One region of the Thalassospira sp. CH_XMU1420-2 genome, then DNA from elsewhere that is predicted to be linked to it. Evidence: riboswitches for the same ligand, from Rfam matches in the RefSeq annotation. Region 1 holds a riboswitch; each other region holds the start of a gene.

Region 1 (3,279 bases):
ATTCCTATGGCGGGCTGGTCGGATGCCTTGTGACGTCGATCGCGTTTTTGACCATCAGCTGGATCATCAGTGCCGCCCTTCCGGCAAGAAGCGCCATCACACCGCAGAGTTGAATAAAAAAGTTCTTTCGCAGATGCGGCATAAATGACTGAAAAGACTCACAATCCGGATTCACGAAAATTTCATCGTGCAAAAAACCGTGACAAGACACTGCATATAGGGGTACGATTCCAATCAACGGTCAATCACTGGACCGCAGGAGGGGTTCCCGAGTGCCGCGAAAAAGCGTCTTACAACGAGAATTTTCGCCCCCCGGATCGCACATGCAACATGTTGTGACCGGCGGAAACTCCTACCGCCACTTCCATCGCAAGATGAAAATTGAATGCGCGCCTTTCCATGACGGAATGGCGCGTTTTGCTTTTTTGGCACATTTGATGAGGTGATCGTCATGGGTAAGCGCGCAGCACGCCGTCGTAACCGTCCGCAACAGTCCGACAACAATGTCCATGAACTGTTTGATGAAAAGAACGCTGACTGGCACCCGCTTCAGGGGGAAGCCGCAGAACAGAAAGGACAACGCGATCAAAGCTACCGCCGCAACATCCGCCCGAAAAGTGAAAACCAGGCCGCATTGATGGAGGCCATTGATGCCTTCAACCTGGTCCTTGCCCTTGGCCCGGCAGGCACCGGTAAAACCTATATCGCGGTTTCCAAGGCGGTCGAAGCCCTTGATAAGGGTGATATCGGTCGTATCGTTCTGGCCCGCCCGGCTGTTGAAGCCGGGGAAAATATCGGCTTCCTGCCCGGCGATGTCGAAGCCAAGATGGCCCCGTATCTTCGCCCGCTTTATGACGCGCTTAATGATCGCCTTGGCACCAAGCGCCTGCGCACATACCTTTCGGACGGCACGATTGAGATTGCCCCGATCGGCTATATGCGTGGCCGTACCCTGAACAATGCCTTCGTCGTCATCGACGAAGCCCAGAACTGCACATACGGGCAGCTCAAGATGCTGGTGACCCGTCTGGGCTGGAATTCTACCATGATCCTGACCGGCGACCCGGATCAGACCGACCTTCTGCCGGAAATGTCGGGTCTTTCGGAAATGTCCGAACGACTTGAAAATGTCGAAGATGTCGCCTGTGTCCAGCTGCGCGACAAGGACATTGTTCGCCATCCGCTGGTTGCAAGCATGCTTACGGTTCTCTGATTTCGGTCATCAAGTTCCGACACAGCAAACCAAAGAAGAAAAAAGGACGGGCCCCGAAAGGGCCCGTCACTTTTTTTTTGGATCTGCTTATATAGACTGATAATTCTTGGCTTCGCGCCCGATCACCGGGATCGGTAAAACCTGTCAAGAAAACATATATATTGACGAAATTTTCAATCCGAACCCAATATATAGACATCACGGTCCTTCTTACCGAACCATATCGGTTTGAAGGCTAAGAGGGAATTCGGTGCGTTTTGCATATGCACGACAATGCCGAAGCTGCCCCCGCAACTGTAAGCGGCTAGCTTTAATCCAACCATGGTCACTGAAATGCTTGGCATTTCGGGAAGGCCGGATGAAGCATCGATCCGCAAGCCAGGAGACCTGCCGTGAGCGAACGTAAACATTCACGGGCGGGGTGTCCCGGTGGAGTGCTTGTGATCTGACTGGCAGACCGCCAATCATCCCTGCATACCTCCGTTTGGCCTTTGCCCCCATATGATTGGGGCTTACGATGTCAGAAACAGTCGAGTTGGAACGGCCAGCCGTTTCCGATCCTTCATCAAATTCACAAACCATCTATCAGGTGATCCGTCGCAACGGATCGGTTACGGCCTTTGATGCAACCAAAATCAAAACAGCCCTGACCAAGGCATTTCTTGCCGCCGAGGGCGAAACCGCGTCGGGATCACATCGGGTACATGACATTGTCGATGGATTGGCCGATCAGGTTACCACGACCTTGTTAAAGCGGGCCGCGCCGAGCCATACCCTTCAGATCGAAGATATACAGGATCAGGTCGAGCTGGCCCTGATGCGCAGCGAACATCACAAGGTTGCGCGCGCCTATGTCCTGTATCGTGAAGACCGTGCGCGCGAACGCGCCAAGCTTGATGCACGCAAGAAAAGCAAAAAGGCCGGGCAGCCCGAACTTCATGTCACCCTGCCCGACGGCAGCAAAAGGTTGCTTGATATTGACCGGTTGGCGACCGTGATTGCTGAGGCCTGTGGCGACCTTGATGGCGTCAGCACAGCACCGATCATGGAAGAAACCAGAAAGAACCTTTATGACGGTGTCACCACCGGGGAATTGGCACTTGCCCCAATCATGGCAGCCCGAACACTGGTAGAGCGCGAACCGAATTACGCCTTTGTCAGCGCACGCTTGTTACTTGACAAGCTTCGGACAGAAGCCCTGAGCTTTGTCTTCGACCAGCCCGAACAAGCCACCCAGGCCGAGATGGGCGTACGATACGCGACCTATTTCCCCGCCGCGATCACGGCTGGCATCAAGGCCGGTCTGATTGATCCGGAATTGTCAAAGTTTGACCTGAAAAAGATTGCCGCTGCGATCAAACCGGAACGCGATCTGAACTTCCAGTATCTGGGACTTCAGACACTTTATGACCGTTACTTCCTGCATGTCAAAGGGTCGCGGTTTGAACTGCCACAGGCCTTTTTCATGCGGGTTGCCATGGGTCTTGCCATCCGTGAGATCGACCGCGAAGCCAAGGCAATCGAATTTTATGATCAGCTTTCCACCTTTGTCTTCATGGCATCGACCCCGACCCTGTTCAATGCCGGGACATGCCGCCCGCAATTGTCATCCTGCTTCCTGACCACCGTGCCCGATGACCTTGATGGCATTTTCAAATCGGTCAAGGACAACGCGCTTTTGGCGAAATATTCCGGCGGTCTTGGCAATGACTGGACCCCAGTGCGTGGTCTTGGCGCGCATATCAAGGGCACCAATGGTCAAAGCCAGGGCGTGGTTCCGTTTCTGAAAGTCGCCAATGACACCGCCATTGCGGTTAATCAGGGTGGCAAGCGCAAGGGGGCTGTTTGTGCCTATCTCGAAACATGGCACATCGATATCGAAGAGTTCCTTGATCTGCGCAAGAACACGGGCGATGACCGCCGCAGGACGCATGATATGAACACGGCCAACTGGGTGCCGGACCTGTTCATGGAACGGGTGATGGCAGATGCGCCATGGACCCTGTTTTCGCCCGATGACACGCCGGACTTGCATGATCTTTATGGTGCGAAATTCAAGACCGCGT
Region 2 (3,279 bases), on a different contig from region 1:
GTGACCAAGCTGCAAAAGACTGGCCAAACGCAAAGACGGAACATCTTCACCAAACGCATCTGCCAGACGTGCCTGTGCGCCGGCAAGGCAGGCAAGCTCGGACTCGGCCGCAGACAGGATGACGACATCGCCCGGTTCCTGACCAAGATCGACCGCTTCGCTGCCATCAGTGACCATGCCGGGCTGTGCTGCCAAAAGATGCATTTGAAATTCCGTCTGTTCTGTCGTCAAAAGCACCGATACCGGACGCAAAACATCCGGTATCGGTCATATGGTTTTATGTGTGCCCAATGGGCTTAGGCCGCCTTGATTGCGGCCTCGATCGCGGCACGGTCCAGACCATGCAAGCCGATCACCACCAGTTCGGAACGGCGGTTTTCCGTATCGGCCCAGGGACGGTCAAAGTAACGCTGGAAACGTTCACCGACCCCCTGAACCACATGGCGCATCGGTTTGCCCGGAACATCAAGGAAACCCTTGATGCGCAGAACATCAAATTGACGCACGATATCGATCAGGCGTTTTTCAAGGGCCGCCGGATCATTGACCGCATCAAGTGAGACAACAAAACTTTCAAAATCATCATGATCATGTTCATGACCATCATCATGATGGCTCGGGCGGCTATCAAGGTCATCCTCAGCCGCAGCACCAAGGCCCAGCAAAATGGCGTTTTCAACACGGGAATGCTCGGTCGCGATGATTTTGACCGACGGCTTTTTAAGTTCGGCGCGGATATCGGCTTCGACCTTGGTGCGTTCTTCGTCAGTCAGAAGGTCGGTCTTGTTCAGAACCACCATGTCGGCGCAATGAAGCTGTTCTTCAAACAGTTCTTCAAGCGGGCTTTCATGATCAAGGTTTTCATCAGCCTCGCGCTGGGCCTGAACCGCATGATGGTCATGGGCAAACAGCCCGTCGCGCAATGCCGCACCATCAAGAACCGCAACAACCCCGTCGACAGTCACGCGCGACCGCACTTCGGGCCAGTTGAACGCCTTGACCAACGGCTTGGGCAAGGCCAGCCCAGATGTTTCGATAACGATATGATCAGGCGGCGTATCGCGATCAATCAGGCCACGAATAGTTGGCAGAAAATCATCCGCAACCGTACAGCAGATACATCCGTTTGCCAGTTCAACCACATCATCCTCGGCACAGCCTTCGATACCACACCCGTTGATGATGCCGCGATCAACACCCAGATCGCCAAATTCATTGATGATCAGCGCAATGCGTTTGCCATTGGCATTTTCCAGCATGTTGCGGATCATGGTTGTCTTGCCAGCCCCCAAAAAGCCGGTAATGACGGTTGCCGGGATTTTACCCAATTGTGCCATTTTCAAATTCCTTGAAATTCAATCATTTAAATTGTCATTTGACCTGCATCGGAATGCCGGCAACGACAAGCGTCACCCGGTCAACCAATGCGGCAATACGTTGATGGAGACGTCCGGCATGATCGCGAAAAGCCCGCGCCATTGCATTTTCCGGGACAATCCCAAAACCGACTTCGTTTGATACCAGCAACACCGAAATGTCCAGCCCAGGCAAGTGATCACAAAGCCGGTCGATTTCAGCATCAATATCGCGATCTTCGAGCATCAGATTGGTCAGCCACAAGGTCAGGCAATCGACCAGAACCGGTTTGCCGCCCGGCTGATTGCAGGTATCGAGTGCACCGCAAAGATCAAGCGGTTCCTCGATCGTTTGCCAAAGATCGCCACGCGATTGTTTATGAAGGTCGATGCGGTTGACCATTTCATCATCCCATGCCCGACCGGTCGCGATATATGTGCCGCCGCCAGCCGCATTGATGATGTTTTCGGCGAACCGGCTTTTGCCAGATCGCGCACCGCCAAGAATCAGATGTGTCCCGCAAGGCGGGTCAGTCCGGATCATATTCTATTCCTCGCCATGGCCTCCCACCGAGGCCCGATTGCGTCGCCATCATTTGAGATGATGACACCATTCGGCTGGTTTCCTGGCTGCGGGCATGAAAGCAATCCGCCTTCCCGGTTTCCCGGTGGCTGGTGAATGGCAATACATCCACCCGGATCACCCAACCCGATACAGTTGCGGGGGCAGCATCGGCATCGCACCGATTTCCCATCACCGAACGGTGCGCCGAACCTAACAGGTTTGCCCTTGAACCCAAAGGGCATTCTCTGTCCGGACGGGTCAGCTAACCGGAAGGTCAGTATTTGTAAGAATTGCCTGCTTGAGGCCGGCCCTCCTTTAAGGGAACATAATATTATCAAGCTGGAATTAGAGTGGTAACAAATCACCTTCCAGCAAGATCACCGGGACAAAAAACATCAAAACCGGTGGGCCGCATAATTGCGGCACCAAACTCTTGGGGTTAACTGGAATTTTGCAAAATCAGATGGCAGTTTCTGCACAACTATCGAAAATCCGAAATCCGAACACACCAACCTGGACCACATCCTCGCGCAAGGATATGTGGCTTGGTCTGCTTGAACGCCTGAATTCCGACAATCGGGCCTTTCAGACGTTTCTGGAAGAATATGCGACCGGTGCGGACATCACATTGTCGCGCCGCGATGTGCGCAGCATCTTTGCACTTGATGCTTCCAAAGGGGTGATCGGCACCATCATCTGGTCCCATGCGCGCGGCATCCGCGTCAATGCGCTGTCGCTGCTTGTGCGTGATCTGCCGACGCTCATCACGTTGATGTCGATTTCGGATTTCGGCCAGGAAGAATTAAACGAATTGCTTTCCCAGCCGGGGATATCGGTCCCCACCGCCAGCAAAATGCTGTCAGCCTGTGGAAAGACCTATCGCAAGATGCCCGCAGCCATCATTGATGACAACGTCATCCAGGCGATTGAGAATACGGCTCTTTGTGAAGATTTCCCGCATGTCGCCAAATTGCGCAACAAGTCACGCAGCCGTCCGCTGCCTTATTACGAAGCCTATTTGAAAGACGTGACTGCGATCTGCGAAAAGCACGACATCACCGCAGATATGCTTGATCGCTATCTGGCCGAACATGCGCTTGAAGATCTTCCCTTGAATTCCGAGCTGCAAACGGCCTGATTGTTGCTGACAAGCCAGTTTACGGCACCGGAATGGTCACGACATCCACATCCTGACGGCATCGTTCCACATCGGATCGATGCCGTTTATATTTTCTGTCAAAATCATCCAAAGCTTTGATTGACCGCGGTGACACGCCAGCCGGGCTGATCGACACCGTCGATATATTCCAGTCTGGTCAGACTCAGCGTATCGACATGAAATGACAATGCCGCTTCAAG
Region 3 (3,279 bases), 420 kb from region 1:
GTGACCGGGTCTTCGGCATTTTTGGCCGGCTCGATAAAGAACTGGCGGAAATCGGGGAATTCTTCGGGTTGGGATGTGGCGGTATTGACCGCAATCCCGCGCGCTGACAGGCCATACTGACCTTCATCACCGATGGCGCGGAAATAGGATGCGCCAAGAAACGCCGCCCAGTCCTGGGTTTTCCAATCATCACGCGACAGTTCTTCATGAAGTCGGAACCCGGCAAAGCCGCTGTTTTCGGGCAGCTGGCGGGCAATGCTGTCGGCTGGCATGTCAAAGTAATCGGGTTTATAGATGACTTCGCGTGCCGTGCCGTCTTCCAGAAGATACATGTGCACGGGCTTGGCGAAATACATGCCCAGATGGAAGAACGTCACCGGATAGGTGCCCGATCCATCGGAAAACGGCGAATGGTCACGTTTGTAATGCAATTTGCCATGGGTGTCGTAATCGATCCGCCCGACAATTTCCGGGTTGGGGGCGACTGGCGGCTCATAGGCGGCCTGCGCCATCGATTTGGCACGCGCAATCAGATCGGCAAAATCAAACGGCTGTCCCGCACCAAGGTCAAGCCCTGGTACTTCTGCCAATGCATGCTGATAGATCGACATTCCCGGCAGGATAAGACCGGCTGCCGCGATGGATTTCAAAAAGCGTCTGCGTTCAACAGAAGTCGTCATGTGCATCATGTTCCAATGGTTTCATTTGTCGGCAAGCATACCAGACAGTGTGGAGGTAATCGGGATGAAACATGGCAAATTCAAGGTCGTGTCGACTGCAATTTCTGCATGGACCCTTGTGTAAATGCCTCTGGTCATCTGCCAATTTCCTTGACCGGGTTTGGGCTTTAATCTAACGGTCAGATGTCGGTATCCGGATATCGGATAAAGGGAATTCGATTTGGGCTGCATGCCCATCAACCGAAGCTGCCCCCGCAACTGTAGGCGGCGAGCGTTTTTCTGACCAATGCCACTGGGATGAACCCGGGAAGGCCAGGAAAAGTGCTTTGACCCGCGAGCCAGGAGACCTGCCGACATGAATGCGACGGACCGGGCGGGGTGCCCCGGAGAATGTCGGCATATGTCGCGGTTTCCGGCAGTTTTTTGTAAATGCGCCTGAATACCGATCCTGACATCTTCCGCCATTTCCCGACACTTTTGCCAGTCCCTTGACGATAGTAAAGTGTGTGTTATGTTATAACATAACATTTGTGATATGCTGTGCAATGGCCGGTGATTGCCGACCCTTGCCGGTATGTCTTTGAAAGGAAGTCAAAGTGATCAGTCACTATAAACATGCGCTGGCAGTCGGGGTGTTTGCTGCCGGTTTTGTGGTTTCGGCCCCGTTTGCGGCTGCGACGGAATATCCGCTTGCCATCGAAAATTGCGGCAGCACGCTGCACTTTGATGCGGCCCCCGAACGGGTTGTGTCGCTTGGACAAAGCACGACAGAAATCCTGTATTCGCTGGGGCTGGCCGATAAGGTCAAAGGCACCGGGGTCTGGTTTGGTCCGGTCATGGATGAATTCAGGGATGTGAATGCGTCCGTGCCGCGTCTGGCTGATAATGATCCGGGTTTTGAAACCGTGGTTGCGCAAAAACCGCAACTGGTCGCCACCCAGTATCAATGGCATGTCGGTCCCAAGGGCATTGTCGGCACCACCGAACAGTTCAATGAACTTTCGATCCCGGTCTATACCGCACCGGCCGATTGTGTCGGCAAAGACAATGCCGGCGGCGGCGACGGGGTGCGCCATGACCGTTTCTCCATGGACCTGATTTATCGGGAAATTTCCGACCTTGCGCAAATTTTCGATATCGAGGATCGCGGCGCGGCCCTGATTGCCAGGTTGAAAGATCGTGAAGCCCGGTCCCTGGCACAGGTCAATTCCAGCGGGAACAGCAATGTTTCGACCGTCTTCTGGTTTTCCAGTGCCGAGATTAAAAGCGATCCCTATGTCGCGGGCAAAAACGGGGCCGCGGGCTATATCGCCGAAAAACTTGGCGTAACAAACATCATCGACAGCGACGAAGAATGGCCGACCGTGGGGTGGGAAACCATTGCGCGCGCCAATCCCGATATCATTGTGATCGGTAAAATGGGCCGTCGCCGTTTCCCGGCAGATGATTGGGAAGTCAAAATGGACTTTTTGAAAACCGATCCGGTTACACGCCAGATGAAAGCGGTTAAAAACGGCAATATCGTTGTGATGGATGCGCAATCGATGGACCCGACCATTCGTCTGATTGACGGTATTGAAACGCTTGCCCAGGCTGTCGAACGCCTGAGTGCCTCGAACTGATTGCCTAACCCGATGGCGCTCGATATGCCCGGAGACTTCAATGTTTGAAAAAGCACCCCCTCAGCCCCCCGCACGATCGCGGGCAGGGCGGGCATATCTTGCGCGAAGCGGTGCGGCCGTGGCGGCTTTGATCCTGCTTGCCGCTGTGGTTGCAATTGCCGCTGCCAAGGGGGAAACACACATTCCCCTTGGCACGGTTCTTCAAACCATTGCCAATCATCTGTGGCAGGCGGGCTATGCGATTGATCCAATCGATTCCGGTATCATCTGGAATTACCGGATTTCGCGCGCACTTGTGGCTGCGGCCTGCGGGGCGTCACTTGCGTTGTCTGGGGCCGTATTACAGGCGCTTTTGCGCAACAGTCTGGCCGATCCCTATTTGCTGGGCATTTCGGCGGGGGCATCGACCGGTGCGGTCAGTGTTGCCATTCTGGGTCTTGGGGCGGGGATGGTTTCGCTGTCGCTTGGCGCGTTTGTCGGTGCACTGGTGGCATTCGGGTTTGTCGCGCTTTTGGCCATTCCGGCCGGTCGTGGTGCAGGCGCGATCATTTTGGCCGGGGTTGCCGGATCACAGCTTTTCAACGCCCTAACATCCTTTATCGTTACCAAGGCAGCAACCGCGGACGAGGCGCGCGGCATCATGTTCTGGTTGCTTGGCAATCTGAGCGGTGTGCGCTGGGACGATGTCTATCTTGCGCTGCCCGTTGCGTTTGGCGGGCTGGTTGTGTGTCTTTGGTATGCGCGCGCACTTGATGCTTTTACCTTTGGTGTGGAATCGGCGGCATCGCTTGGCGTGCCGGTGCGCCGTGTTTATGTGGTTCTGATTGCGGTGGCGGCATCCATGACGGCTGTGATGGTCAGTCTTGTCGGTTCGATCGGTTTTGTCGGTTTGGTCATCCCGCATGCGGCACGGTTCTTTGTCGGCACCCGGCATGGGCTTTTGCTGCCGGTTTCGGCCCTGATCGGGGCGATATTCC

Evidence for each region. A riboswitch is a leader RNA that binds a small molecule or an ion and turns the genes downstream of it on or off. The one in region 1 is predicted to bind cobalamin.
Region 2: another riboswitch for cobalamin. It lies ahead of cobU (bifunctional adenosylcobinamide kinase/adenosylcobinamide-phosphate guanylyltransferase); the one in region 1 lies ahead of WA429_RS09120 (ribonucleoside-diphosphate reductase subunit alpha).
Region 3: another riboswitch for cobalamin. It lies ahead of WA429_RS07300 (ABC transporter substrate-binding protein); the one in region 1 lies ahead of WA429_RS09120 (ribonucleoside-diphosphate reductase subunit alpha).

Annotation. Positions count from the first base shown of each region.
Region 1 covers NZ_JAYMEG010000002.1:961,919-965,197, forward strand. The annotation lists gene arsJ (organoarsenical effux MFS transporter ArsJ) at 1-113, shown strand, start outside; gene WA429_RS09115 (PhoH family protein) at 452-1,213, shown strand; cobalamin riboswitch at 1,398-1,622, shown strand; gene WA429_RS09120 (ribonucleoside-diphosphate reductase subunit alpha) at 1,731-3,279, shown strand, end outside.
Region 2 covers NZ_JAYMEG010000004.1:90,739-94,017, reverse strand. The annotation lists gene cobN (cobaltochelatase subunit CobN) at 1-204, opposite strand, end outside; gene cobW (cobalamin biosynthesis protein CobW) at 297-1,337, opposite strand; gene cobU (bifunctional adenosylcobinamide kinase/adenosylcobinamide-phosphate guanylyltransferase) at 1,372-1,899, opposite strand; cobalamin riboswitch at 1,955-2,132, opposite strand; gene WA429_RS14195 (hypothetical protein) at 2,384-3,058, shown strand; gene WA429_RS14190 (histidine phosphatase family protein) at 3,163-3,279, opposite strand, start outside.
Region 3 covers NZ_JAYMEG010000002.1:546,101-549,379, reverse strand. The annotation lists gene WA429_RS07305 (glucan biosynthesis protein) at 1-680, opposite strand, end outside; cobalamin riboswitch at 851-1,049, shown strand; gene WA429_RS07300 (ABC transporter substrate-binding protein) at 1,277-2,302, shown strand; gene WA429_RS07295 (FecCD family ABC transporter permease) at 2,343-3,279, shown strand, end outside.